One region of the Sessilibacter sp. MAH1 genome, then DNA from elsewhere that is predicted to be linked to it. Evidence: predicted binding sites of a transcription regulator. Region 1 holds the regulator's gene; each other region holds the start of a gene.
What was found. The regulator PhoB, encoded in region 1, activates phosphate uptake and scavenging genes when phosphate is short. The targets are predictions, from matches to a motif close to TGTCATAAANNTGTAACA.
Positions count from the first base shown of each region.

Region 2: the regulator PhoB is predicted to act here: its motif matches at 5,094-5,111, upstream of ACYQ28_RS02950 (choice-of-anchor I family protein).
Region 3: the regulator PhoB is predicted to act here: its motif matches at 5,330-5,347, upstream of ACYQ28_RS18240 (TRAP transporter small permease subunit).
Region 4: the regulator PhoB is predicted to act here: its motif matches at 3,860-3,877, upstream of ACYQ28_RS14475 (ExeM/NucH family extracellular endonuclease).

Region 1 covers NZ_BAAGIC010000005.1:128,955-136,506, forward strand. Annotated here, with positions in the region: gene ubiA (4-hydroxybenzoate octaprenyltransferase) at 1-250, shown strand, start outside; gene phoB (phosphate regulon transcriptional regulator PhoB) at 516-1,220, shown strand; gene phoR (phosphate regulon sensor histidine kinase PhoR) at 1,277-2,599, shown strand; gene ACYQ28_RS07065 (GNAT family N-acetyltransferase) at 2,832-3,977, shown strand; gene ACYQ28_RS07070 (tetratricopeptide repeat protein) at 4,069-5,724, shown strand; gene ACYQ28_RS07075 (TSUP family transporter) at 6,153-6,926, shown strand; gene ACYQ28_RS07080 (Xaa-Pro dipeptidase) at 7,071-7,552, shown strand, end outside.
Region 2 covers NZ_BAAGIC010000002.1:223,042-230,593, reverse strand. Annotated here, with positions in the region: gene ACYQ28_RS02960 (carbon-nitrogen hydrolase family protein) at 1-237, opposite strand, end outside; gene ACYQ28_RS02955 (MBL fold metallo-hydrolase) at 554-1,486, opposite strand; gene ACYQ28_RS02950 (choice-of-anchor I family protein) at 1,917-5,024, opposite strand; gene ACYQ28_RS02945 (hypothetical protein) at 5,147-6,223, shown strand; gene ACYQ28_RS02940 (sterol desaturase family protein) at 6,423-7,307, opposite strand.
Region 3 covers NZ_BAAGIC010000025.1:20,148-27,699, forward strand. Annotated here, with positions in the region: gene ACYQ28_RS18225 (cache domain-containing protein) at 1-349, opposite strand, end outside; gene ACYQ28_RS18230 (methyl-accepting chemotaxis protein) at 708-2,891, opposite strand; gene ACYQ28_RS18235 (TRAP transporter large permease) at 3,492-4,778, opposite strand; gene ACYQ28_RS18240 (TRAP transporter small permease subunit) at 4,775-5,305, opposite strand; gene ACYQ28_RS18245 (TRAP transporter substrate-binding protein) at 5,440-6,519, opposite strand.
Region 4 covers NZ_BAAGIC010000015.1:26,717-34,268, forward strand. Annotated here, with positions in the region: gene ACYQ28_RS14455 (alpha-hydroxy acid oxidase) at 1-1,115, opposite strand, end outside; gene ACYQ28_RS14460 (FCD domain-containing protein) at 1,296-2,039, shown strand; gene ACYQ28_RS14465 (putative 4-hydroxy-4-methyl-2-oxoglutarate aldolase) at 2,226-2,711, shown strand; gene ACYQ28_RS14470 (tautomerase family protein) at 2,975-3,190, opposite strand; gene ACYQ28_RS14475 (ExeM/NucH family extracellular endonuclease) at 4,021-7,302, shown strand; gene ACYQ28_RS14480 (CPBP family glutamic-type intramembrane protease) at 7,338-7,552, shown strand, end outside.

The sequences.
Region 1 (7,552 bases):
TGGCGATATGGACAAGGTTATTACTGGGTGTCTACAAGTGCTGACGCTATTCGGCATGATACTGATCGGTGATAACGCCAAATTGGGTTGGATTTATTCCATTGGCGTGGCCATTTGCGCGGGTTTGTTTGTGTATCAGCAATATTTGATTCGCAATCGCGAGCGGGAGCAATGTTTCAAGGCGTTTAAGAATAATCAGTGGGTGGGTGTGGTTTTATTCGTGGCGATCGCGGCTGATTATTTGCTTTAAGCATTTAAAAATTTAGGCATTTAAAAATTTAGGCATTTAAAAATTTAGGCATCTAAGCATTACGATTTTTATGCCCTAAACCTTATGAATTCTGCGGCAATTACTAACTCATTAGACAGTTTTCGCCAATATACCTGTGTGTTTCACACAAATTACAGATTTATCACAACCAATTGCTATGATTGTCATAAAAGCGAAACAAAACCTTTATTAAATGCACCCAGCTTAAAACGCCTCCTTAAATTCACAATTCCGGTGTGCAACCATGGCCGATAAAACAATTTTGATCGTAGACGATGAATCCTCCATTCGAGATATGCTGCGTGTAGCACTTGAAATGGCGGATTATAAATGCCTTGAAGCCATGGATGCGCAGACGGCACACACCCTGATTGTGGATGAAAAGCCAGATTTGATTCTGCTCGATTGGATGTTACCTGGCACCAGCGGTATCGAATTAGCTCGTCGCCTCAAGCGCGATGAGGTTACTTCGCAAATTCCAATCATCATGCTTACCGCTAAAGGCGAGGAAGACAACAAGGTACAAGGTTTAGAAGTCGGCGCTGATGACTACATCACCAAGCCCTTCTCACCCAGAGAGCTGGTCGCTCGCTTAAAAGCAGTTTTACGTCGCACCGACTCTGCCTCTACCAGTGGCCCAATTTCGGTCGAAGGCCTAGTACTCGACCCGGTAAGCCACCGCGTTACCATCAACGAGAAACCCATCGATATGGGTCCAACCGAATACCGCTTGCTGGAGTTCTTCTTAACCCACCAAGAACGTGTGTACACTCGCGGCCAACTGCTTGACCACGTTTGGGGCGGCAACGTCTATGTGGAAGAACGCACCGTTGACGTTCACATTCGTCGCCTGCGTAAAGCCTTAACTCAAGACGACCACGACCGCTTTATTCAAACCGTGCGTGGCACCGGTTACCGTTTTTCCATCAAAGTCACCGAAAAAGCTTAAGATAAATCGCTTATACTTGAGCTTTAATGTCGTAAACCTATCACTCGAGATCACTCGTGCATCGTGGCTTTGTATCTGAATTTCGGCAATTTTTAGTCGCTATCGCAGTTGCGGCTGTACTTGGTCTCGTCATTGGTTATCCACTGTATACCTTATTGCTGGCCAATGTGTTGTACGGCGCTTGGACGCTGTACAACATGCGCAAGCTTGAGCGTTGGCTAACCACTCGCAGTATCGGCCAGGTGCCCAATGCCACCGGCTTTTGGGAGGAGGTTTATTACCAGGTCTCCAACAATCGCGAAAGGCACAACAAAGAAAAGCACCGCTTACAATCACTGATTCTTCGGGTGCAAGAAACTACCGCCGCACTCAAGGACGCGGTGATTATTTTAGACGACCAAGCGTCCATTCAATGGTGGAACCAAAGTGCCCGGCGACTGATCGGCCTACAACCGGGCGATCACGGCAAACCCATCGTTAACTACCTGCGCTCGCCGCGCTTTGTGCGCTACCTCGAAGCCGAAGATTACTCAGAACCGCTAACCATGCCGTCGGCCACCGATAGCGATCAATTCTTAAGTTTTCAAATCAACCGCTACGGCCAAGGCGACTACCTGATGGTGGTGCGCGATATTTCACGGCTGCAAAAGCTTGAACAAATGCGCAAAGACTTTATCGGTAACGTTTCTCACGAACTGCGTACACCGCTGACAGTGGTGCGGGGTTACTTAGAAACCATGGCCGATAATGCCGATTCGCTGCCCGGTGTTTGGCAAAAAGCCATCAGCCAAATGGAACAGCAATCGAAACGCATGACCTTGATCATTGAAGATCTGCTGACTTTGACACGCCTTGAAACCGACGACAGCAGCCTGCGAGAGACAAAAATTAACGTCGCCGATTTGCTGCAAAGCATCGTCCACGACGCCCAAGACCTCAGTGGCGACAAGGCTCATCAGTTTGAAATCGACGCCGACGAAGACTTTTTGTTGATTGGCGTTATCGAAGAGCTACGCAGTTGTATTTCTAACTTGGTGTACAACGCCGTGCGTTATTCACCGGCCAAAAGCCAAATCATTCTGCACGCTTACGTTGATGAAGGCGGCGGTCATATCGCCATTGAAGACCACGGCATAGGTATTGAAGCGCGCCACATTCCCAGACTTACCGAACGCTTTTATCGCGTTGACGCCAGCCGCAGCCTAGACACCGGCGGCACCGGTTTAGGGCTGGCCATTGTTAAGCACGTATTATCACGTCACCAAGCCCTTCTTGAAATTACCAGTCGAATCAACCACGGCAGCACATTTACCTGTAGCTTCCGTCTGGATCGCGTCGTTCAAGAACACCGCCCGTCATCGTTAAACGATAGCGAATAACATCGTTAATTTCAGAAGTCGTACCGACTCTGGATTTCAGAAAGCACAGTTTTGAAAACACAATTTCGAAAACACAATTTCGAAAACAGTGTTTTGCAACTATCGGTTGAACTCTCGTCCCAGTTCTAGTTTGATAAGCCCTACGGCATAGCTTTCGCAACTCGCGAAAATGGCATTAACGCTCGCAGCGTTAAACCCAGTATCACATCGAACCTGCGCTTGGATAATTTGTATGGATTTTAAGTTTGTAACCAGTGTTACCGATGTTGACGCCAACGACTGGAATCGCGTCGCCGGTGGTGATTATCCATTTTTAAGACATGAATTCTTACACGCCTTAGAAAGCAGTGGCGCAACCACCGCCGAATCCGGCTGGCAACCTTTTCACCTAACGGTTTACCAAGGAGATCAACTGATCGCTTTGCTGCCACTGTTTGTTAAAGGCCATTCCTATGGCGAATACGTATTTGATTGGGCATGGGCCGACGCCTACCACCGCAACGGCCTGCATTACTATCCAAAGCTGTTAAGTGCTATTCCTTTTACACCGGCTACCGGCCCACGTTTTTGCTTTGCCAATCATCTCGACGAACAACAGCAACAAACGTTAATGACTCAAATGGCAGAAGTGATCACCGACCAGGCTGCAAAAATAGGCGCGTCGTCGTGGCATTGTTTGTTCAGTGATATCAAGGCGGCAAGCCATTTAGAGCAGTCGGGATTTGCCTTGCGCCAAGGCTGCCAGTTTCATTGGTATAATCAAGATTTCAGAGATTTTGACGACTTTTTAGCGACATTTGCCAGCCGTAAGCGTAAAAACCTTAAAAAAGAGCGCCAGAAGGTTGAGTCTCAAAACGTCACCTTGATACGCTGTGAAGGCAGAGACATTACCGAAGCGCAATGGCGCAAATTCTACGAGTTCTACCGCCTTACCTATCTAAAACGCAGCGGCCATGATGGCTATCTAACCGGAGATTTCTTTCAAACTCTGGGTAGAACCATGCCCGAAAACCTGATGATGGTTCAAGCCTACACCAACGACAAACTGGTCGCGGCGGCTTTGTGTTTTAAAAGTAGCACGCATCTTTTTGGTCGCTATTGGGGGTGTCGCGATGAGTACGATTCGCTGCACTTTGAAGCCTGCTACTACCAAGGTATCGAATACGCCATAGAGCAGGGCATTCAATGTTTTGATCCCGGTGCACAGGGCGAACACAAGATCCAGCGCGGCTTTACACCAACCGCCACCTGGTCAAATCACTGGTTGGCAGACAGTCGATTCGACGAAGCCATTCGCGATTTTTTACGACGCGAAAAGCCAGGCATTGAGCAATACATGGCAGAAACCACAGAAATGCTACCTTTCAAACAGGAATAAAAGCTAAGCGATCAATTTCATCTAAACTTCTAGAAGATTCTTAATTAATGGGAATCTTCTTTAGTTAGACGCAATTGACCCAGAGACCGCTTTGACCCTAATAACCAAACTCGAACTGATTAAGCTCTATGAGCGTCACAACTGCTTAATTGTTGACGACATGCCCGAAATGCGCGGCGCCATGAAGCGCATGATCAGTACTCAAGGCATCGCCAGAATCGATACCGCCGCTAACGCGCAGGAGGCGATGTCGATGTGTAGATCCCGTCCATATAGCTTGATCATCTGCGACTACAATCTGGGCCGCAGCCAAGATGGCCAGCAATTGCTTGAAGCGCTGCGCGCTAAAAAGCTGCTCACTCCCGTGGGCCTGTTTGTCATGATCACCGCAGAAACCTCTCGCGAAATGGTGCTCGGCGCCATAGAAAGCCAGCCGGATGACTACGTTGCCAAACCCTTTACGCCCAAGCAATTTTGCCTGAGGCTCGATCGAGTCTTGATCAAACACGAAGCCTTACTGCCGATCAAAAAACTCTTCGCCGAAAAAAACTACCGCGAAGCCATTGAAGTCTGCGAAAAAATGCTCGCCAGCGGTGCTAAGTTTGCGTTTGAAATAGAGCGCATCAAAGGCCGGATTTTATTCTTACTGGGTGAACTGCATAAATCCCGCGAGCACTACGAAAGCATTGTTGAACAGCGACCGCTGCCTTGGGCCATGCTGGGTTTAGCCGAAACCTTGGTTGAGCTTGGCGCCATGGATCAAGCGGAAATTATTCTGCAAAAAGTGCTCGCCCACGATCAACGCTACGTTGAGGCCCGAGACCTGTTAGCTCGGGTACATTTGTCGCGCTCGGATATCGATAAAGCCCAAGAAGAAATCGAACATGCTTGTAAGTTGTCGCCAAAATCGGTGTTGCGACATCGTAAATTGGCCGAAATCGCCGAAGCCAACGGCGACGTCAAAACCAGCACACGAAGTTTTCAGCACGCCATTAAGTGGGGCATGAACAGTATTCACGAAGACGAATCGGACGTGTATAACTTTGCTCGCAAAGCCGCCCATTGGGCCCGCGACTCATCCACAAAGGAGTCTTACGAACAAGCCGAAAAGGCGCGCAAAATTCTCACTCGTAAACTCAAAGACAATCCCGATGATCTTGATGTACAGCTCAAAGGCGGCCTGATTTTATCGAGTTTAGAGCAGGCAATGAACAAACCAACGGCTGAGAAAAGCAATCACGAAGCCCGACAACTGTTTCGCCACAACGCATCCGACGACGCCGATTGTCATCTTGATTACGTGCAAGCCTTGCAAGACGCCGGTGAAACCGAAGAGGCCGAAGATCATCTTCATGCCATGGCCGCGGAGTTTGCCGGTGAGTCTAAAGTGTTGGCAAAAATAGAGCGCGCCGCAGCCACACCGGTTACCCAAGGCTCCAAAGAAAAAGTTGCCTCGCTGACCAAATTGGGGATCAGCGCTTATCAAAATAAAGACTATCGCCAAGCCACGCGCGTCTTCCAAGAGGCGCTGGCGATATTTCCCAACCATCCGGGCTTAAACCTCAACCTTGTGCAAGTGCTTTTAGAACAATACGACGGCGCAGTAACGCAACGCGACGCAGCATTAATTAAACGCTGCTTTGAAAGAACACAGAACGTGAAAGAAGGCGATGCTCAGGCGGCTCGCGCAAAAGCGCTGCAAACGCAATTTGGCGAAACGCGTATTGTTGATCACTATCCAACATGACTTTTTCCCTAACAGTATCTCCACAAGAATAGTGCGATGTTTTATTGCTGATATGTTTTATTGCTGATATTTTTTATGCGAGTCTTTTAAAACCAGCTTTTAAAAAGTGCTTACATTTACCAATCTACTAACAGGCAATTTTCTATAGGAAACTCTGATTAACCAGGGTTTCTCGCGACACAAGGATGTGTCGCCAATTTCAAGAACGGTAAGTGATTGAAATTGTGAAGAAATTGGAAATCGCATTTTCAATTTCTGTCTTCTGATTAAATCATGGATGAGTTAATCAGAAGTTCCTATAGGAAATTGTTATTCAGGAACCCTCTAACGCCTCGCCAACAATCGAGAATAAATACGTTAAACTCTCAGGCATCAAATCCATTTATACCACGGTATAATCCACAAACTTTTTGATTGGATGTATTTACGTGGATGTACTGGCCCTTCCTCTTGATGGCGTATTACTGCTGTTTGTTTCGGCGTTAGTCTCGGGATTTATCAACACTCTTGCAGGTGGCGGTGGCCTAATCAGCTTACCGGCGTTATTTTTATTTGGTTTACCACCGTTGGTTGCCATGGGCACCAACAAGCTTCAAGGCACTGTTGGCCTAGCGACATCAACGTGGTTGTTAATTCGTAAAGGCAAGCTCGATTGGCGCGAGACAAAACCACTTATTATTACTGCTTTTTTAGGCGCCCTTATTGGTGCCATTGCCATTCAATTCATCAATGCAAAATCGCTCTCGTTTATTATTCCCATCGTTTTATTTTTAATTGCCATTTATTTTTTAATTTCGCCCACACCGCAACAAACAACAGAACCTAAAATTTCTCTAAAATCCTATAAAAACGGCGTTATTCCCAGCATTGGTTTTTACGACGGATTTTTTGGCCCGGGTACGGGTTCTTTTTTTGCGCTTGCCAATGTGCTTGGTGCCGGAAAAGATTTAGTGAAAGCCAGCATGATGGCTAAGCCTTTAAATTTTGCCAGCAACTTTGCCTCGTTAATTATTTTTATCAGTTTAGGAAAAGTCGTTTGGATAATTGGAGCATTAATGATTGTTGGGCAAGTTATTGGCTCTTGGTTGGGTTCGCATTTTTTAGTCAGCATTAAAGCCGTTTATATTCGGGCTTTAATTGTTTTTATGTGCACCGCCATGTTAATTCGCTACGCCGTTAGCCAAGGTTATTTAAGCTTTTAAATCTCTAGTTAACTCACTGCTGATTTAATCAAAGTAATCCTCGGTGTAGTTCGCTAAATTGTTCGTCTCTTTAAGCAATCACGTTAATAACCGTTCCGCGTTGTTAATGCATCTTAAAAAATAGAAAGAATTTGGAGTGAACGAATGCAACTAGCTGTTCAATGTCGACAATCCTTTAAGGTATTACGCCAAAGCCTTTACCTCGCTGGCGCAGCAGTTCTTGCAGCATTAAGCCACAGTACTTTAGCCAAAACAGCAATCACAGCCGATGCCATGATTGATGTTATCGGCGGCAAAATTATTCAATCGCCACTGATCATCGTCGATGGTGAAACCATTACCGACGTTACCACCACGGCTCAGCAAGCCATTCCCGCCGACGCAACTCACATTAACCTAGCCGGTAAAACACTCTTGCCGGGTTTGATGGATATGCACACCCACATCACCGGTAGCCATGAAATCCACGGTTACAATCGCTTGTTGGTTACACCCGGTAAATCGGCAATCTTAGGCGTAAAAAACGCCGAAACGACATTGATGGCAGGTATTACCACCATTCGCAACGTGGGTGCAGCAGGTTTTATTGATGTTGACCTGCGCAATGCCATTAACGAGGGATTAAT
Region 2 (7,552 bases), on a different contig from region 1:
ACAACATATTAATCCAATAGCTATCAAAGGAGTTTTGTAAATACATGGTTGAAAGATAGTTTGTGATGGACAGTTTCGCCCGTCTGATTCAACTTTGTCGTAGTGAAATAATGCCTTTCCATCTTTTAAAAGCTTCATTCTACTAAATCCATCAACTTCTTCGGCGTATATTTCAATTCCTTTATGAAGCAATGGTCCTTCGTAGTATTCTGGATAGATTCTAATTTCCATGTTCACTTAACAACTTAATAAATACTTCAATAACTGATACCATCAAACATATACCGTCTCTTCGACGTATATTTCAGATGAATTATTTGGAAGCTATATTGAAAGCTTTATAACGTCAACATTTTGGTTGGTTTGGCATAAGATTCATTTTTATTACTTTTATTGTTAGCAAATACGCCTTAAACAGAAAGCTGTAAACTGGAGCTTTAACTGTAATATTCTTCTAGTTTTTAGCTTTACTTATATGGTTATTTTTATTGTCTTCGAAGGGACTTTGACTTTTAGGAAGAGAGTATTTTTTATTTATCATCTTTTAAAAAATTTAACTTAGAATGTTACTTAACAATCTTTGCAATGCGCTTATTGGGGCTACGGTAAATTTTTCGAGTTCAATTTTTTTAGGTTTGCCGTTTGTTTGTTTTAGTTTTTTATTTAAAATTTGTAAGTCTTCAGTGGTTAATACTAGGCTGGCTTCGTTAGGTTGATGGTGGTTACCCAGTTTATATATTTTACCGTTTTTGGATATTTCTATGTGCGAGCCCAAAAGTAACGATGTAGGGTTTTGTTGGGTGAAGTAGGCCAACCGTTGAATGCTGTTACTGTATGCTTGCCAATCTTTTATGTAAATTTTTCCGGGATAGAGTGTATCGCCGGTTAAAAGCCATTGGGTATTTTTATCGTAAATGGCGATGGATTCTTTATGGTGGCCGGGTGTTGGTATTATTGTGAGTTCGCGATTACCTAAATTGAAGGTTGAGGTGTCGTTAGGCCAGTTTGATAAATTAAAGTAGTTTTTGAATTCTTCGTTGTTTGGGGTAATTACGTGAAAACGCGAGTCGGACGCAAATTGCTTATCACCGGATATATGATCTAAATGGCCGTGAGAGTGAGCAACAATTACAGGCAATTCAGCAATTTTAGGCTGATTGATTATTTGTTGGATGGTGCTATACAGCGGAATTTTCGCCGCATCGGATGTAGTACCGGTATCTACAAGCAATATGGATTGCTCACCAATCAACACATAAATAAACGGTGCCTCGTAGCTTAAACATTTGTTTTCACGCAAAATATAGGTAGATGGGTTGTACTCAAGTACTTCAATTGCTGGGTCTGTATTTGTTTTGCATTTCTCGGAACCGTGTATCCAACCATAATTTTGAAGTAAATCATCGGCGTAACAAAACTTGGTAACAATTAACCCCAATACCAACACCAGTGCAGAAAAATAATAACCCGCCCTTTTGGCCTTCATAAAACGCCCCACGTTAGTAAAAAATTAACTATTGGAACCTCTGATTAACTCATCCATGATTTAATCAGAGGACAGAAATTGAAAATACGATTTCCAATTTCTTCACAATTTCAATCACTTATAGCTCTTGAAATTGGCGACACATCCTTGTGTCGCCGGAAACTCTAGGTTAATCAGAGTTTCCTATTGAATACTTGAATGGCTATTTAGACTAAAGAAAGGTTTAAAACGTTTATGGGAGCCGATGGCTAATTAACTTATAGGATCAGCCAATCTATTTAGGAAAATTTCAATCACTTACCGTTCATGAAATTGGCGACACATCCTAGTGTCGCGAGAAACTCTAGGTTAATCAGAGTTTTATTTAGTTAAGCATAAAAAAACCCAGCATTGCTGGGTTTAGTTTTTAAAGCTTTATAATTATTGTTAATTAATTGCGTACCGTAATTTCGTAGACGGTTGTTGTGCCGCTAAGTTCGTGACCAACCACGAGTAGAGCTTCTCCGGTTGGGCTTCTGTCGGCGGGAACAAATTCCATGCCTTCTGGGCGTTCGTCACCAGGGTTGTTAATCAGCTGAATAAATTGCGGGGCAAATGCGCTGGTAATGTCGTATAGATAAATATCGCTAGAACGTTCTGCGCCGATAAATGCGTAGGTTCTGCCGTTAATTACACCAATGTCTACGGCTTCTGGTTCGGCACCTTTGGAGTCGCTTCGGCTGTCGTTGTTATTAAAGCCTAAGCCGTTTCTACCGGCGGCTAATTTGCCTAGGTCGTCGCCGCTGTCGAATACAATGCCTAGCTCTGGGTTCCAAATAGAGAATGAACGAGCGCCAAAGGTATGAATGGTGTCGATATCGCCGTCACCGTCGTCGTCGCCATCTTGGTTGGTGATTTCTAGTCGACCAAGTAATGCTCGGTCGCCCGCATTTTCAAATTCGGGATGATTTGGATCTAGCTCTAGGTCTTGGCCGTCCACTAGATCTTCAACACGAATTTCTTCTGAGAAAGTATCGTAATCGCGCGCATCACCTTCGTTGGCGGTAACGACAAAATCAAAACCGTTTGAGGAATACGCAGCAATGGCGTCTGGCTGATAAATACCAACAATATTGTAGTTTTGGAAATTAACCGCATCGTCGCGATCGCTAGCGTCTAATTGATTACCGCGAATGGAGAAATCTTTAGTACCCAGTGAATGAATACTAGAAATACTGTTGTCGGTAAGATCAATAACGGCAATGGCGTTGTTTTCTTGCAAGCCAACGTAAGCAGTTTGCGAATCACTGGCTACGGCGATGTACTCGGGTTCTAGATCTTGTGCTACCGAGGCATTCGGGCCAAAGATGCGAATATTTTCATCGAATTCTGCTCTGCGTGCGCCGCCTTCATTAAATGCGGTGAAATCTAGCAACGTCGCCGAAGTTGCAGGTACGCCGTTGGTGATATTAATAATGGCAACGGTGCCGATGGGATCGTTGCTGTAATCGTCGCTAGGTTCACCTTCACCGGCAGAGAGTACTTTGCTGCCGTCGGGTGTAAAGGTCACCATGTCGGGTAATGCGCCCACTTGCACCGCGTTTATAAAGCTTACTGCCTCACCAGAAACATCGTAAAAAGCAATAAAACCTAGGTCTTGAGTGTTGTCGGCCTCAATGGCTACGGCCAATAAATTACCAAACACAGACACACTGTTAGCATTGCCAATGGCAGCTGGTGCTAGGTCGCCAACTAAATCGAGCGTTTCAATAAGCGTTAATTCGCCGTTATTAAGACCCGAGGCATCTAAGACATCAACACTTTGCGCCACAGCATTGACCACAAAAACTCGCTCACCGGCGGAGTCAAAGGTAACAATTTCGGCGGCGCCGTCTGGATCGGCCTCTACGGTCGTAAAGGTTGCAATGGCTTCCATGCGCACGGTTTGCGAAACCACAGAATCGGCATTCATAGCATCGCGCGACATAACCAGTAATTGGGTTTGTTCGCCGGTAATACCAAAATCGTTATCGTTAATTAATAAAATGGTATCGTCATCCAGTAATGCGATGCCTTCTAATTTTGTGGGTGCGATTAGGTTTTCTGGTAGGTCTGTTAAGGTGTTAAACGCTAAGGCTTTTGCTACCGGTGTTGCGTTAAAGCTTACCAAATCGAAAACATTTTCTAACACACGCGGATCAGCAGACTCATTAGCCGTAACCGTTGCACTGCTTAAATCGGTGCCTAAAATATTTTCGGCAGTCGCAAGATTAATTTCGTACAGTTTGGTGGTTGCCGTGCCGCGTTCTAAAACCAATAATTGATCGGTGTCTAACGCAGTCATTTCAGAAATACGCACCGCAGTAAAATTATTGGTGATATCGCCACCTAACTGCGCGTTACCAAACGTTTGTGGGCGATCGAGCACATAAATGTATTCACCCACAGCGGCACCCAAGGTGCCATCGCTGTTTAATGCGTATTTCATTAAACGTACGTGGCGAGAGTTACGATAAATATCCGCCGTGGTATTTGCCAACGGGCTTTGCATGATAAAATACAAAAAGTCTTCGTTGGGCGATACGGCAATGGATTCGATACCACGATTTAATTGACGAAAGCGATACACATCGGGAAGACCGCCAGTAACAGGATAATTTGCACTGGCTAAATCGGCGGCAACGCTTTGTGGTACAACGCGCTCTAGAATGGTTCCGTCGCTGGCAACATGAACCAATGAAGGACCGTACTCGTCAGAAATCCAAAAAGTGCCATCCGATAATTTTACTAATGATTCTGGATCAAGACCGTTATTGTCGAAGGCAATTTGATTAGCGTCGTTATCAAAACTTAATTCGGTTGTGGCGGCTTGTAAATTATTGGTGATACCCGAAATTACATTGCCGTCTTGATCACGTAATTCAATTTCTTGAATGATTTCGGCACTAACGCCACTTTCACCGTTGACTAAACGCCACTGGGTGATTTTAGGCGTGTAATTAGGTTGCGGAAAAATCTTGTCGCTGTCGTTATCAATTCCACAAAATTCTGCAATGCCTAAAATGTCTTCGGCGTCGTCACAGCCAATGTTTGGGCCGCGATCGGTAATGGTGTAAAACACTGCCGCAGATTCACCGCGCATATGGAATGCACCGCTACCAAAACCCGTGGTTAATTCTAAAGCTGCTACATCGGCAACGCTGGCCGAAGAAAACATGGCAGTACCTAAAGCGCCTTGGGGAATATCCACTAATGTGGCGCCGGGTGCGCGTAAGCTTGCCAATAAAGTCGTGGTTTCTTCGCTATCAGCTGGGTTACACACAAAAGAAGTGTCGGTGATTTCTGAGTCGTCTAATTCGCCATTCGCGTTAGCATCTAAGCCGCTGTCAATTTGCACACCGCCAAAACTGCAATTAATATCGCCGGGTAATAATTGTGTTTGACTTATAAGGCTGTTTCGCCCGTTGTCACCATTATTACCGTCGTCGCCATCACAGGCGGCGAGTGTTAGGGTTGCTGTTGCAACGGTAAAGGCTAAAAATTTTTTGCTAAAGGTCATTTTGAATCCTACCGAATCATTTTATACACCAAGTTCGGGCTATATAATGATCACGGGATATGACTCAGCGGTGACATAATTGTTACAATTATGCGTAATATTAGTGACAACTGAATACAAATATGACCACACCGACAGATTCTGCGGATTTAATCGACGTGCTACACCAAGTCGCCGAACATTATGAACAATTAAAATCGGCTAAATCGGCGTTTTTATCGATTTTTTTAAGCGATGCCAATAAAACCCTACCCCATTGGCTACCCATTACCGGAGAAAATATCCATTCGCAAGAAAAGCCGTTAATTGCCCAGTTTTTAACAAGTTTAGAAAATCAAAATTACGCCGATCTTATTGGTCAAATTATAAAATGCAGAAATAATTCTGGAATATTACCTCAAAAAAACACAGTAACCGTTGGCGATGGCAAAGATACAAACGAGTTTGAGTTTAACAACACTCCGGCGGGTATTATTTGCGTCAACCCAGAGACAATTTTCGCCGCAAACCAATTTAATACCGCAAAAGATGCATTTAGAGAAAGTATTAATGTTGTGAAAACCCTTTCGGGGTTAAAAAAAACCAAGGTTGGGCGAATAATTTCGCAGGTATTGGTGAGCAATGATTTATCGAAAGAAAAAATTGGCGAGCGTTTAGCAGATTTTTTATCACCGCACTTAGACTTAATTGCCTGTTATCGAAAAATTCAGATATTACCCAAACAGTTAAATTCTTTAAGCTGGACGTGGATGACGCAGCACCGAGAAATTACTCGCGTTCACTTAGACGACGCTATAAAAATGGCGTTAAAACTGGAAGACGATTACACCCGTGATGCGGTTTTAAACCAACTGTATAAAGAAGACCCAAACAAGCCCTTGGCGTATATTAAACCGATAAAACCGCAATTAAGAGCAAATATTGCGTGGCGAGAAAAACAACAAAATGAAGCGCTAGAAGATAAAAAGGAACACGATAAGAAAAAGCACAAACCATCCGTTAAACGGAAAACCATCGTAACATCGTCAATTTTGCTGTGCCAAGATACACGATTACCCAGATTAAAATGGCCGAAAGATAATTTGCCCAGCCATCGTTTAGAAAGAAGCGATAAGAAAATTGAAGATCATCCAATCATTCATGCCTTGCAGCTTTATCGTTATAAACCCTATGTGGAAGATTTAGAAAGTTCTGAGTGATGTCTACCATAAAAGCCTCTGATCAACTCATCGATGATATATTCAGAGGATAGAAATTGACAATGTGATTGCCAACTTCTTCATAATTTCAATCACTTACCGCTCTTGAAATTGGCGACACATTCTTGTTCCACAGGAAACTCTAGATTAATCCGAGTTTCCAATACTTAATCAGAACTTTAATCCATCCATTAACCCGTTATTCGACCGTATTTACGGGTTTTTTCGACATAGGTTTTTCAGGCGCACGATGACTAACGTCGTAACGGCCTTTATTCTTTTTAAACGGCATCCATAACATTCCCGGTAACCAAGCCACTTGCTTGGCATCGCGAGCATAGCTTACCCCTATTTCCATATCTAAATGGCCTAATTGAGGTTGCGCTTTGTAGGTACCAAAAATTCGATCCCAAACCGAAAGGCTAAAGCCAAAATTACTGTTGGCTTCGTTAATGATGGTTGAATGATGAACGCGGTGCATATCGGGCGTGACCAATATTGCGCGAATGATTTTATCAACACCTAAAGGTAGGCGAACATTGCCATGGTTAAACATAGCGCAAGCGTTTAACACAATTTCAAAAATAACTACGGCAACCACGGGCGGGCCAATTAAGAAAATTGCACCAGCTTTAATACCCATAGAAATAATAATTTCAATGGGATGAAAACGTGTACCGGTGGTAACGTCGTAATCGAGATCGGCGTGATGCACTTGGTGCAAGCGCCACAATAACGGTACCGCATGGAACATAACGTGCTGTAAATAAATGACTAAATCCAGCAAAACAACCGCTAAGAGCACAGACCAAAGCAGTGGCAGCTCAAAGTGATTTAATAAGCCCGCATTTTGTTGATCTGCCAAGGCGGCAAGACCAACCGCTGCGGCGGGAAATAATATTCTTAATAAAAAGGTATCTAAAAATACAATTCCTAAATTGTTAAACCAACGTACAGGTTTGGCAACAGAAGGTTTTCGGGCGGGTTTAAACCATTCCCATAAACCCATAATGGTTAATATTCCAAGAAAAAAACTCAGCCGAATTGTTGATTCGTGATTCATAATAAATTCGGACCAAGCCATAAATTCCTCGGAATATTTTTAACATTGTGACTGTTTTGAACGTTGTTACTGGGTTTTGAATATCGCTACTGGGTATTGAACACTCAAAGCCTTATCTAGGCATCTCTGATTAACTCATCCGTGATTTAATTGGAGAGCAGAAATTGACCATAATATTTGCAATTTCTTCATTATTTCTATCGCTTACCGTTGGTGAAATCGGAGACACATCCGTGTGTCGCTGGAATCTTTAGGTTAATCAGAGT
Region 3 (7,552 bases), on a different contig from region 1:
CGACTCGTAATAATTCGCGAATAACATACTGACCACTTTCGTCTTGAAATCCTATTAAATTTCGGTTTTCAAGTTCCGGTTGCGTGGGGTGAACTAGATTGGTACCGTTTTCGTCGTAAATAAAAAAGTATCCGTCGGTTCCGTAGCTTAAGCCGCGAATGATTTGTTTTACCTGATATTGCGCCAGCGATGGCTCCAAACCTGATTTAAATGCTTCGAGAATGGGTGTAATAGAATTCATGGCCAGGGCAACATAATCTTTTAGCGCTGCTCTTTTTTCTTCCAATAATGTTTCTTCAAAAATTGCCGCCTGCTGTTGTGAGAGGCTTTTGGCTTGTTGTTGGTACATCCAACTAATGGTTCCCGACAGAGCTATTAACGGTAGAATTGTTAATAGCAATATCTTCGTTTTTAATGAAATCTGTAGGTTAAACATAATAGTTTGCTAACAAATAGAACGAATAGCCAGTATAAGACGCCTATCTTGATATGAACACTAGCAACTTGTTTGTGGGAATAACGATTAAAATTTTGATGCGGATTGAATAAAAATTACAATTTATGGCAGGCCTTTAAAGCCATTTTAAGACGAGAAGATATTGTAAGAAAAGCGTGAAACCGTGGTGTAGTATTAGCAGAGTTTCCTTAATTGTATTATGAATAAAAATCGGCTGTAGATTAAGTGTGCCATCTACAGCCGATAGATCTTATTTTACTGAGAATCGACCAACCAAACTGTTTAGGTCTTCCGAGAGTGACATTAATTTATCCGCTGATCGAGCACATTGTTCGGCGCCTTCGCGGTTACTTTGTGTGGTTGAATCGATTTGCGTAACACCGTCATTGACTTGGTCGATAGCGCGAGCTTGTTCACTGGATGCATTTGCAATATCGGCAACCAGCGACGACACCTCAACCACACTGGTTACAATTTCTTCTAACGCTGCCGAGGTTTGATCGGTTAAATCAATGCTGCGCACCGTACGGTTGCTCGACTGCTGAATTAATTCAGCGGTTCTCTTGGCGGCTTCAGAACTGCGGGCGGCCAAACTTCGTACTTCGTCAGCCACTACCGAGAAACCTCGACCCGCCTCACCGGCACGGGCGGCCTCAATGGCAGCGTTTAGTGCGAGTAAATTGGTTTGCTCGGCAATGTCTTCAATGGCTCGAATGATATTGGTAATTTCTTTGCCTGAAGCTTCAACTTCTGCCATGGCACTTTTTAAGCCAGACATTAATTCGTTACCATCCTTAGCGGTTTTCTCGGACGCTAAAGAGAGTTGTTTGGTGCGCTCGGCATTTTTCGAAGTTTCGGAGATCTGTCTTGCCATATCGGTAATGGTTGAGCTAATTTCCGATGTTGAAGCCGCAGAGCTGGCTACGCCCTCTGACATATCGCTAGCAAGTGTTGCAACCTGACCGGCATCTTGTTGGATATAGGCAGCATTTTGCTGAACTTGGGTGACCAGTTCATTGAGATTAGCAACCATGCGTTGCAAGGCTAAGCCCAATTGATCGCGGTTAGAAACCAGTTGAACATCTTGGGTAAGGTCACCTTTTGAAATGCGCTCGGCAACTTCTACTTGTTTTTGCAGACTGTCAGCCATGCTATCTAAGGCATTTGAGAGCTGACCAATTTCATCTACCGCGTCGTAGTTTAGACGTTTCGATAAATCGCCAGAGCCGATGGTTTTTGCCAAATCTACGGCTCGCTTAATGGGTTTGGCAATGGATCTTGCGGCAATCCAAAGAGCAATTAGCGCAATAATAGAAATAATAATGCTGACAGCAATTTGCTTGAAAGTCGCCGAATTATTTTCTTCAACAATACTTTGTTGAAGTTTTTCAGCATTGGCTAATACAATGTTTTCGTTAATTTTCAGCATGATCGACCAAGAGGTTTGTGATCTCCCCATGGTAATGGGAGATAAAGCCGTGATATGGCCGGTGCCTTTGTTAGATTCGATCCACTCTTTGCCCGATTTAATGGTTTCAAGAACTTTTTGATAATTACTTTTAAATAATTCTTGCGATGAGCTACCGATTAATTCTGGATGTTCACTATCGGCGATCAATAATCCTTTTTCACTGATAATAGCGACTTGTCCGGCTCCAGAAAATAATTTGGCATCAACCTCTTCGGCGATTCGCTGCACAAAGTCAAGATTGTAATCGGCACCTACGACACCTAAAAACCGATCGTCAATCACAATTGGTACCGACATGGTTGCCAGCCAAACTTGTTCGCCTTGCACCACATAAGGTAGGGGACCAAGAATACTTTCTAAACGGTTGGCTTTAGGTCCCTGATACCAGCCACCTTTGGGTACGCCGTTGGGGTGGTTTTCTTCGCTGTCGTATTCAACCAATGGTTGCACGCCAATATTTCCATCTTTGGAGCGTGTCCAATAAGGCGTGAAACGGCCCGACTCGGGATTGTTGCCTTCTGAGGTTGTTTGAAACAAAGAACCTAATTTAAATTGATTGTCATTACCGTCGAGAGCATTCGGTTCCCAACAAGAATAGGTGCCGTTAAAACCGTCGTTAAAGATCAAATTATTAAGCAAGACATCATTGACATAATCTCGCGATAAATTAATGGATCCAACTTCGCCCTCACTTGATAACGCCGACGAAAATGATATCGCCATTGATCTGGCGGCGTCGAAAGCAAGATCAAAACTGGAGCCCACTTCTTTTGCATAACGTCCAGATAAGTTCTGAAGATTTTGCAAGGTTATCGAGTTGACTTGTTCTTCAACTTGATCAGATACCAATTTTTGTGTGGATTTTGATGTTATAACCCCAGATGTCACTAATGTTGCCGATGTGGCAACTAAACAAAGGGCACCAATTACAGCGATTGTGACTTGAATAGAATGAAATTTCATAATTTAAGGCAGCTAGATTGAGATTAAATCGTTGGTGTCATCAGTATAGTAGAGTTCTTAAGTTGTGCTCTGGGTGCTAATTACTTCTATGTATATGTAGTGACAGTAACCAGTGTAAACTTGGAACCACCTACTTTTTACATTCCTAAATTATTAGTTTTTATTAAAAAGACGCGTATAAATCTTTGTACAGTTGCTTGTATCGGCAGCGAAAGCTTATGCCAAAGTTTTTAACCGTATTATTTTTCACTAATTTTTTGATAAGAAAACACTGATTCATCAATTTTTTCAGCTACATAAGAAAGAGTGTCTCAAAAGTTATAGTGGCGTTTTTTTAAGAACACAAAGAAGTCTTGAGTGGTGTTTAGATCGAATAATTTGAATATTCTGCTTTAGTGAATAGAAGGGTTATTAAATATTAAACGGGTGTTTAAATTAAGGCGGGTTTTGAATATTTAGACGCAAAAAAACCTCTACTCAAAAGAGTAGAGGCAAGTTTCAGGAAAGATAAAGACAAAAAGAAAGGTATGAAATTGCGCGTTATTTAAAAGTATTTTTTGTATTTAGTAGCGATATTTGTAGTGAGTTTACAAAAAATCTCTATAACAATCCATAAAGGCCTGGAAATAACATAATGCTAATAAGTACGGCTATTTGCATTAAAATAAAGGGCACAATACCTTTGTAAATTTCGGTGGTTTTTACTTCTGGTGGTGCCACACCTTTTAAATAGAACAAAGCAAAACCAAATGGCGGTGTTAAGAATGATGTTTGCAAGTTCATGGCAATTAGAATGGCAAACCACACGGGTGCAATGCCCAATGCATCTGCTACCGGTGCAAGAATTGGTACAATAATAAAACTGATTTCAACAAAATCGATGAAAAACCCTAATATCAAAATCGCTAACATCGACAAAATTAAGAAGCCAGTCGCACCGCCCGGTAAATTTGTTAGAATTTCTTCAACAATATAATCGCCACCGGTATAGGTAAACGCCATTGAGAACGCCGTAGCACCTAACAAAATTGCAAAAACCATGGCAGTAATTTTAACGGTTTCTAAGGCCGAATCCATTAGCATTTTAAAACTGAATTGTCCGTAAATTGCGGCCAAAACAACAGCACCAATACCACCTAATGCCGAAGATTCCGTTGGTGTTGCAACACCGGCGAAGATAGAACCTAAAACCACTAAAATAAGTGCAAGCGGTGGAACAATAGCTTTTAGCGCGTTGAAGTATTCTTGTCGTTTATTGATATTTTCATCAACAGGGAGCGCCGGTGCAGATTCTGGTTTTAAATAGGTGTAGATAAGAATGTATACAACATAAACACCAATTAATAACAAACCCGGGCCAACGGCAGCTTGGAAAAGATCGCCAACGGGAATACCCAATACATCGCCTAAAATAATTAAAATAATTGATGGCGGGATAATCTGACCAAGGGTGCCTGACGCACAAATAGTGCCGCAGGCAAGTGATTTGTCGTAGTTATACTTGAGCATTACCGGCAAAGAAATTAAACCCATTGCCACAACCGAAGCACCAACAACACCTGTAGAGGCGGCTAACAAGGCGCCAACCAATACCGTTGAAATGGCTAGCCCACCGCGCACGCCACCAAAAAGCTTACCCATAGATTCAAGAAGCTGTTCTGCGAGTTTCGTTTTTTGCAGAACAATACCCATGAAAATAAATAAAGGGACTGCCATTAACACCACGTTTTCCATGATGCTTTGCACGCGAAATGGCATAAAGGCAAAAATGTCTGGGCCTTCGGCTAATACGCCAAAAATTAAGGCAACGCCGCCAAAGGTAAACGCTACCGGAAAGCCAAACAGCAATAACAGCAGGGCGACAACGAACATGATAATTCCGATCATAGCGACACCTGCTTGTTGTGATCGTGCTTAATACCGCGCAATTCATTGATGCGCGACACGACGAGTCCTAAACCTGAAATTGCGGTTGCAAAGAAAGCAAACGGGATAACACCTTTGATGATAAATCGATACGGTAAACCACCTGGGTCGCCCGAACCTTCGCCGAGTTCGAAAGACTCTTTGGTAAAATCAATGCCGTAATAACCAACAAATACACAAAAAGGAATAAGTAAGATGACTCCGCCAAAAATATCGATAAAGCATTGCCATTTTGTAGATAGGCGTTCAAAAATTAAATCAACACGAACGTGACCATCGGCTTTTAATGTATAGGGAATCGCTAACATAAACATCGATGAGAAGAGATGCCATTCCATTTCTTGCATGCCAATGGATACGTCATTAAAAACGTAACGCATTAAAACGTCGTAAAAAACGTTTACCAGCATTAACAAAAATAAAACGGCTGCAATTTTTCCAAGCACTTCTGAAAATCCGTTCAGTGCTTTTTCGGCAGCAATTAACATAACCACTCCAATAAAAGAAAGTGTTGTAACAGGTTTAAAACAACAGAGTATGAACTCATTTGACAACCTCTGAATAATTCGTCCGTAAATTAATCAGAGGTTACTTTGATAAAATCTCGATAGAGACTTAGAAATTAGTTAGCAATAGTATTTAAGTAAGCTTTGTCAGATACATCGGTCCAGTGACGTGCTTTTTTCAGGTATTGCGCTTGTGAATCTAAAATCTCTTTAATTAAAGGATCTTTTTCAGCGTATTCCGTTAAAAGCTTGGTGTTTGCACCGCGTACCGCTTCAATAACTTCTGGTGGGAAGCTCTTAATTTGCACGTTAGGATAATCTTTATCGATAACCGCTAGGTTTTCAGCAGATTCGTGGTAAGACTGAATATACATTTCGTAAGACGCTGCGCGCATAGAGACGCGAAGAATTTCTTGCAGATCTTCTGGCAAGCGATCCCAAGAGCGCTTGTTGATTAAAAACTGTAATTCGGTCGCAGGTTCGTGCCAGCCAGTGTAGTAGTAGGGCGCAATTTTATGGAAGCCCATACGCAAATCCAAAGACGGGCCAACCCATTCCAAGGCATCGATAGTTCTGCGCTCAAGTGCGGTGTACATTTCGCCCGGTGGAATGTTGGTTGGTTTCGCGCCAAGCTCTGCTAATACCTCGCCAGCAAAACCTGGAATGCGCATTTTTAAGCCTTTAAGGTCATCAACGGTATTGATTTCTTTTTGGAACCAGCCGCCCATTTGCATACCGGTGTTACCACCAGGGAAGCTCATTAGGTTGTATTCGCTATACACCTTTTCCATCAAATCCATACCGCCGCCGTAGTAGAACCACGCGTATTGCTCAGGTGCAGTCATACCAAATGGCATGGTGGTAAAGAACATGGTTGCCGGAACCTTACCTTTCCAATAATAAGACGCAGAGTGGCCCATGTCGTATTGACCAGCGCGCACCATATCAAACACGCCTAAAGGCGATTTGTGCTTGTTGGCTGAATCGATAGTGATTTGCAAACGGCCGCCAGACATCTTCTCGGCCATGGCAGCCATGTTGCGTGGTGAATCACCGAATACTGGAAAATTAGTTGGCCAGGTTTCTGCGAGTTTTAAACGATAAACCTTGTCATCAGCAGCTTGAGCACTGGTTGCAACGGCAAAGCTGGCAATACCAGCAATCAGCCAACGCTTGAGTTTAGAAATTTTTAGCATGTCTATTCCTCTAGTTATTATTTTAAGCGGTGATATTTTGATCACGCCAATGAAACAAGAGGTATTGTGATAGATGAAAACTATTTACGAAATTGGCAGGAGTGCGAAAAGTGTCAGTATAACTACGCATATCGGGTATAAAAGCACCCAGTAAATCTACGTAAAACTACGTACGTAATAAGTCGAAATGCCATTGCACGCCTTGCAGCGAACGGGCTTTGTTTCGGATTTAATGCTAAAAAAATATTTTTTTAGCTTCGTTTTTAACCATAATACTTTGGTAGATATTTCTGTATTTTTATATTTTGAATATTTGGTAAAAATATTTTACGTGTTTAAGACACGTTAATTTCTTTAGACCTGAGTTGTTATTAAAGAAAACCGCGATTAACGCAGAATTTTTTGGCGACATACTTGAGCGTTGCCAAATTCCAAAAAAGGGTAGGTGGCAGACAGACATAGTGAAGACATTAAAAATTGTGTGTTTAATTTCTATCCTCAGATTAAAGTTTAGAAGCGTTAATCAGTAGTGACTAAAAATTGTCTTTTTGTAGAAAATATTATTCATAGTAGCCGAATAAATTTAATTTCAATTTTATTAAATTAACATCTTTAAAAATAATAAATTGTGCTAGAAATACAATTACTGAAAATCGGCTCCCGCTCGATACGTTAAAAGTTGTGTAAATAAACTGCTAAGCAATATTTAATCAATTTGCTCTAAACTTAAACGCATAAAGATCTCCTCAATCGGGCTGAAGAAAGACAACATTTTCCTAAAACTGGAAGTTTAGTAACAAAAATTCACATTTTAGGTAACATTGTTACCAATCAAGCTATTTATTAGAGAATTTTTTATCTGGCGTGTAATAAAATAAACTTTGAACAAATTAATGTTTTAGACACCGATAATATTACTGGATATTTCGAAATCAAATTTAAAGTAATTCTATTATTTCTATTCGCAATTAATATATAGACATTAGTGTTTTATTACATTGAATTGAGTGAAATATCTTATAACGCAGACTGT
Region 4 (7,552 bases), on a different contig from region 1:
TTTGATATTTCATCTAAACCATTAATGCCCGTGAGCGCCATAGAGACATCCAATTCTTTACGAATCAACTCGATGGCGGTTTTCACACCTTCTTTACCATTGGCGCCAAGGCCATACAAAAATGCCTTTCCGATAAAACCACCACGCGCACCCAAAGCCATACCTTTCAGTAAGTCTTGGCCACTGCGAATGCCGCTGTCGAAGTACACTTCGGTTTGATCGCCGACGGTATCAACAATGCTCGGTAACACTTCGATAGACGAAGGTGCGTAATCGAGTTGGCGACCGCCGTGGTTAGAGACCACAATGGCATCGGCGCCGGAGTTAACCGCGTGCTTGGCATCTTCAGGATCAAGAATACCTTTGATGATTAATTTGCCCGGCCACAAACTTTTAATCCATTCAACGTCTTTCCACGTTAACGATGGGTCGAACTGACCGGCAATCCATTTAGATAAGGTGGTCAAACCATCGTTAGCGGCTTGTAATTCGGTAAGGTTGCCAAAGCTTTTGCTGGGGCTGGTTAACATGTGCCAAACCCAAGCAGGTTTGGTCATAATATCAATAGCATTACTTACCGTTAGTTTTGGTGGTACAGCCAAACCGTTTTTAATATCGCGGTGGCGTTGCCCCTGAATTTGCAGGTCCGCCGTTAACATTAGTGCCGAACATTCGGCAGCCTTGGCGCGCTCAATCAATGAACGGACAAAACCGCGGTCGCGCATCACGTATAACTGAAACCAAAAAGGTTTAGTGGTTCTGGCTTTTACCTGTTCAATGGAACAAATCGACATGGTACTTAAGGTAAACGGAATACCTAATTCTTCGGCGGCCTGTGCTGCTAGAATTTCACCGCTGCCGTGCATAATACCGGTGAGCCCGGTTGGCGCTATCGCCAGCGGCATGCTGACTTTTTCGCCGAGCATTTCGCTGTCGATGCTGCGTTTTGATACATCAATCATCACGCGTTGACGTAACTGCATGGCTTGCAGGTCTTGGCGGTTTTTGTTGATGGTGTTTTCGTCGTAAGAGCCGCGATCAACATAATCAAAAATTGCTCTGGGGGCGCGCTTTTTTGCTAATAAGCGTAAATCTTCATTGCAGGTAATTGCCATTTTTATTATTAACCTCTATTTTGGTCTGACCAATTTTTTCTAGATATCAAACCATTGAAACGGAAGTGTGATAGTTCGTCAAATATTAGTTTAAGATACTGAAAAATATAAATATTTTTTAATTTGAACACACTGTCATTAATTTTAAATAACATTAAAAAATAAATTGGTCAGACCAATATGAATGAAAATCCTGTCTACCATTTTTTAAGATCCTGCATGATCGAAGGCAGTTTGTCCGCCGGTGATCGACTGCCTGCCGAGCGAGTTCTATCGGAACGTTTTTCAATATCGAGAACGCGTATTCGCGAAACCCTGCAAGTACTCAAGACCGAAGGCTGGATATACAGTCGCCCCGGCGGCGGTCACTTTGTGAGTGATCAGCTGGAAAAGAGTTTTTCGAATCCGCTGGCAGAAATTCTTGCCAACAACGAAGACTCGCATTTTGATTTACTGGAGTTTCGATTAAGCCTAGAAGGGGATTGCGCCTACTACGCTGCACTAAGAGCTACCGATGTTGATCTCACGACGCTCACCGAAGTGTTTGAGCAGTTGTCCAAATCCAGTAAGAGCAACGATATCTTAGCCAGCGCGACTTGGGATGCACGTTTTCATTTGGCCATTGCCGAAGCCAGCCACAATGTGATCTTTATGCACGTTATTAAGAGCTTATTTTCGGTATTTCAAAGCACTATGTACCAAAGCATTCAAGAACTCTTGGCGAACAATATAACCCGTGACAGCTTGTTTAATCAGCATGCGGCAATATACGATGCCATACACAATCGCAAGCCCAGTACCGCGCGCGAGGCCGCACAGCAACATGTTCGCTATGTATCCGATACGCTGCAAGATTTGGTGAAAGAGAAAATGCGAACCGAGCGTGCATTGCGGCGTTCACACGCTAAAAAGTTTGACTTATAGCGATACCAAATTATTGGATTCATCAGAATGTTGGTCGCAAAAAACTCGGTGGTTTGTTTTTAAACGATCAGATGTTTTTAGATTTAACCGCTTTAAGTTTAGCGATTTTAAATTTAGTGATTTTAAATTTAAATAATTTTCAAATTAAACGTTTTAAAATTAAGAAATAAATATCAGGAGACCGTAATGGCTAAAATATCTACGCCAGATTTATACGACAAATATGAAGACAGTTTAAAAATACTGGATTCTATATTTAATAATTACGGCGGTAATAAACAATTTTTTGGCGAAGTTGTTACCGTAAAATGTCATGAAGACAATTCATTGGTTAAATCACAAGCCAGTGTTGCCGGTGAAGGTAAGGTGCTTGTGGTAGATGGCGGTGGCTCGCTACGTAAAGCCTTGCTCGGTGACATGATTGCCGAAGAAGCGGTAAAAAATGGCTGGGCTGGATTCGTTATTTTTGGTTGTGTACGCGACTGTGACGAATTAGGTGCATTACCATTGGGCGTAAAAGCGCTAAATACCATTCCGGTTAAAACCGAAAAACGCGGTTTGGGTGATTTAAACGTTCCTATTACCTTTGCAGGCCACACTATAAAGCCGGGTAACTGGATTTACTGTGATAACAACGGCATTGTTATTTCTGAAGAAAAACTAGAGCTTTAATGTTTAAAGAAGGACACGCTCGATAGTCTTTACGAAAATAAGCGCATATTGAAGTGGTTTTTGTACGCTTAATGTCGAGTTTAAAAATAACTGAAAGAGGTTAGATGAAAACTCTGATTAATTTCTTAAAAGACTGATTTGTACCAATCTTTTAGCAGCACAAGGATGTGTTGTAGATGTTGGATATCTTTTTGAGTTGCCAACAAAAAAATCCTGTACTCAATTTAATCAGAGTTTTATTGCTAAAAAAAATTAGGCATAGATTAGCTTTGCATTAATTTTTTTACATCGCTTAATGATAGCGCATTGCCACCAACACCCCATTGGCCGTCGTTGACTTCTTCAATAGTAATCCAAGTAACTTCACGAAGTTTTTCGCTGGTTACTTCACAAACCGCATCGGTTACTTTAGTAATTAATTCAGCAGATTGTTCTTTAGAAAGTTCGTCTTTAAATACTTTAATTTCGATAAAAGGCATGGGGCGCTCCTAAATACTAAATGGTTTTATTGTTATTGGTTTACAAAAAGTTAAATAAAGAAAATGCTAATTCCTAGCGCTTTTAAAGCGCTTGAATAAGTCGAACAGTAATTTTCTTCTTGCAAACTGATTAAACCGTCGCAAGTGGTTGAAATTGTACGTCGCATTTTCGATATTTGCCCTCTGATTAAATCTTAGCGAAGTCAGTCAGAGATTCTTTAAGTAATCTGTCTTTGGGTTAGACGTTTACGCTGAAGTTTGTTGGGCGTAGTGAGAGGTTAACGGATTTTTTAGGGACTAAGCAACTCGGCTCAAAATTCGTTATTTATGAAATATAAATTTAATAATTCATACTTTAAGAGGGTGTTGTGAATAAATGTTTAAGAAAAATCATACTATTAGCGGGTTGTGCAAAAAGCTGTTTTCTAAACACAAACAAATAACCATCAAAAATAATAATAGATGGTTATTTGTTTGTGTTTAATTATTCAAAAAAAATCTAAAAAAGCCGTTCAAATTGATCACATAACATTCCGCCTCTTCATCTCAACCTGTTTTGGTTGGTCAATCCAACAGGATCAAAATCGTTTTTTCGTCGTTTTTGTTAATCCCTCAATCGATAACGACGTGCATTTTTTGAACGCTTGTTATTCGTTTTGGTAATTTTATTGTTACAAAAATATGCATTAATGAAATAAAAAATCGCATTTTGTTTGAGGTAAGCATCACACTTTAGCGTTTACTGAGGATATATTGTACGAATCTTAAGTGAACCGGTTAAGTATTTTGTTGGATATTATTTTTACGATTAGGAATGACGGGGAAACATTATGAAGAAAAAATTACTGGCCAGTGCGCTGCTGAGCGCAATGGCACCTGCTGTGTTTGCGCAGGATCTTATTATTTCAGGTATTGCGGACGGCCCTATTTCGGGTAACCCAAAAGCGCTAGAGTTACGCGCTCTTGCGGATATTCCGGACTTAAGTGCATATGGGTTTGAAAGTCTATCATCTACGACTAATGGTAGATTAAATGGCGGTGGTCCAGATTTCGTATTTCCAAGTGTTGCGCTTGCTGCTGGCGAATATATTTATGTTGCTACAGAAACCCCTGTTTTTACTGATTTCTACGGATTTGCACCTGACTACACAACTGGCGAAATTAGCGTAAATGGTGATGACCCAATATTGCTTTATTTCAACGGTGTAATTTCAGATACCTACGGTGTAGAGGGTGTAGATGGTAGCGGGACCGAGTGGGATTACACGGATGGTTGGGCAAAACGTAACGCCAGCGTCACCGCTCCAAATGCAACTTTTACAGCATCTGAGTGGGCTTTCAGTGGAACTGATGTGTTTGATGGACAGACCACAAATGCTACTTCTCCGACTCCGTTCCCAGTAGGTGCTGAGGAGGCAACTCCTCCAGAAGAAGAGCAGCCACCAGCCGAGCCACCATTAGTTCTTATTTCTGCGGTTCAAGGTAATCCTACCACCTACGGTACCAACAACTTTGGTGACGTTGATGTCAGCCCAATTATCGGTGAGTTAGTTACCGTTGAAGGTGTGGTCGTTGGCGATTTCCAAGATGGCGATACCGACGAGACTCGTAATCTACGCGGTTTTTACTTGATGGAAGAAGTGGCCGACCAAGATACCGATCCTACGTCGTCTGAAGGTGTGTTTATCTTCGATAACACCTTTGGTGTAGACGTTAACGTCGGTGATGTGGTTCGTGTATCCGGTACCGTTAACCAAAACTTTGGCGAGACGCAAATCAACAACATTACCGCGGTAACCGTTGTTGCACCTTGCATTATTGATCCAGCTGCCGCCGTTGCTGATTTGGTTACCGATATCAACCTTTCTGCGATTACCGACGTTACCCTAAGCCAAAACGATGACTTTCAGCCAGATCTAGAATCTTACGAAGGCATGTTGGTTCGCTTCCCAGAAACCCTAACAATCACCGAACAATTCCAGTTGGATCGCTTTAATGAGATTCGCTTGGTTGCCGGTGAGCGTCCACGTCAGTTCACCCAAGAAAATGCCCCAAGCGCGGCAGGTTTTGATGCTCAGGCACGTTTAGACGGTGCTCGTTCAATCGTGTTTGATGACGGTTTAAATTTCCAAAACCAAAACGTCTCGGGTTTGTTCCAATTCCCTTACGCCGAAGCCGTAGCTCCACGCATGGGTGATCAAATCGTTAACCTTTCTGGTGTTTTGGATTACAAATTTGCCGGTAATGGCGCATCGGGTTCAACCTGGCGTGTTCGCGGTCATTTAGATGGCGTAAACACCTTCACATCAACCGCGGAAGAAAATTCGCCAAACCCACGCACGGCTGCTCCTGAAGATGTTGGTGGTAACCTTAAAGTTGCCTCTATGAACGTATTGAACTTCTTCACCACCATCGATTTGTCGGGTGTTTCCACTGCAATTGGTATGGACCCACGTGGCGCCGATACCACCGAAGAGTTTGATCGTCAGTTAGTTAAGCTGACGAATGCCATTGTTGCTATCGATGCCGACGTCATTGGTTTGATTGAGATCGAAAACGAATTCAACAGCACCGAAGCCGTTGATACCGCCGTTGAAGCGCTAATTGCCGCGGTTAACACACAGTTGGGTTCCGAGGTTTACGCGTTTGTAAATCCGGGTGTGCAATTTGTGGGTTCAGACGCAATTGCCGTTGCCATGATCTACAAACCAGCAGCCGTTGAAATTGCCGAAGGCAGCACCATCGCCATGCTAAATGACACTATCGCAGCAACCTTGCCAGGTTTTGAGACTCGCGACTTTGCGGCTGATCCGTTATTTGAAGGCCCGGCCACCAGCCGTGTGCCTTTGGCGGCAACCTTTGAAAGTGTCGAAACCGGTGATTTATTTACCGTTGTTGTTAACCACTATAAATCAAAAGGTCAATCGGGCCTTAATGACGAAACCAGCCCTAACTTCGACCAAGGTGATGGCGCAGGCTTCTGGAATGCACGTCGTTTAGAAACTTCACAAGCTGTATCTGCTTGGTTAGCAACTAACCCAACGGGTATTGTCGATGGCGATATGATCGTTATGGGCGACCTAAACAGCTACGCGCAAGAAGAACCTGTGCAATTCTTGTTAGGCGAAGGTTTTGTTAACGTCGAAGGTGCTGAGTCAAACTCATTCGTATTCGACGGCCAAACCGGTACCCTTGATTACATTTTGGTCAGCGACGAGCTAAACGCCAAAGTTAACGATGTAACCGTTTGGAACATCAACTCCGACGAAGCCGATGCCTTAGATTACAACCTAGATTTCGGTAAAGAAGCGAGCTACTTTGATGGTACTACAGCAACTCGTTACTCAGATCACGACCCTGTAATCGTTGGCTTCAACCTAGAATCACCAAACCAAGCGCCTGTTGCTGATGCTGGTGCTGCTCAAACCGTTACCGAAGGTGCAACCGTTACTCTGGATGCTAGCGCATCTACGGATGATGCCGCAGTGACAGCATTCAGCTGGACTCAAGTTAGCGGCCCAGCCGTAACCCTAACCGGTGCCGATACTGCAACGCCAAGCTTTACCGCGCCAGAAGTTGCTGCTGAAACCGTGTTGGTATTTGAAGTAACCGTAAGCGATGCCGAAGGTGAAACAGCTACTGCCATGGTTTCGGTAACCGTCAACGATGCTCCAAACCAAGCGCCTGTTGCAGATGCTGGTGCAGATCAAACCGTTGATGAAGAGTCTACCGTTACCCTAGCGGGTTCTGGTACCGATCCAGAAGAGGGTGAATTAACCTTCGAATGGGATCAAGTTTCTGGCCCATCGGTAAGTTTGTCCGGTGCAGATACTGCAACTGCAAGCTTCACGGCACCAAGCTTAACATCGGATCAAGAATTGGTCTTTGAGTTAACCGTAACCGACGCAGAAGGTTTAAGCAGCACCGATCAAGTGACTGTAACCGTAGTAGATGTGGCGAACGTACCTGCCGACAATGGCGATCGTAAAAACATCTTTGGTTGTTCATTCGGTGGCGGTAACGCTCCAGTTGACCCAACCCTACCGTTTGCAGCCTTGTTAGCGTTGCTCTTTATCAACCGCAAAAAATTCGCTAAATTCATGCATTCATGAATCGAGCTGAATTAAACGCACTAGGGGCAGCCGTAATGGCTGCCCTTTTTATTTTGGGGCTTTGGTGTTGGTATTTAGGTGTATTGCCAACCTTCAATCGCCTAGACTCACTGCGAACTGTTGTGTTGGCCGGTGCGTTTTACCCTATCTGTGAAGAAATTATTTTTAGAGGGCTTATTCAGCAAGAATTATTAAAGCTAAAAATATTCAGCAAAAATCGTCTACCGTTCAACGTTACGTCGTTAACGCT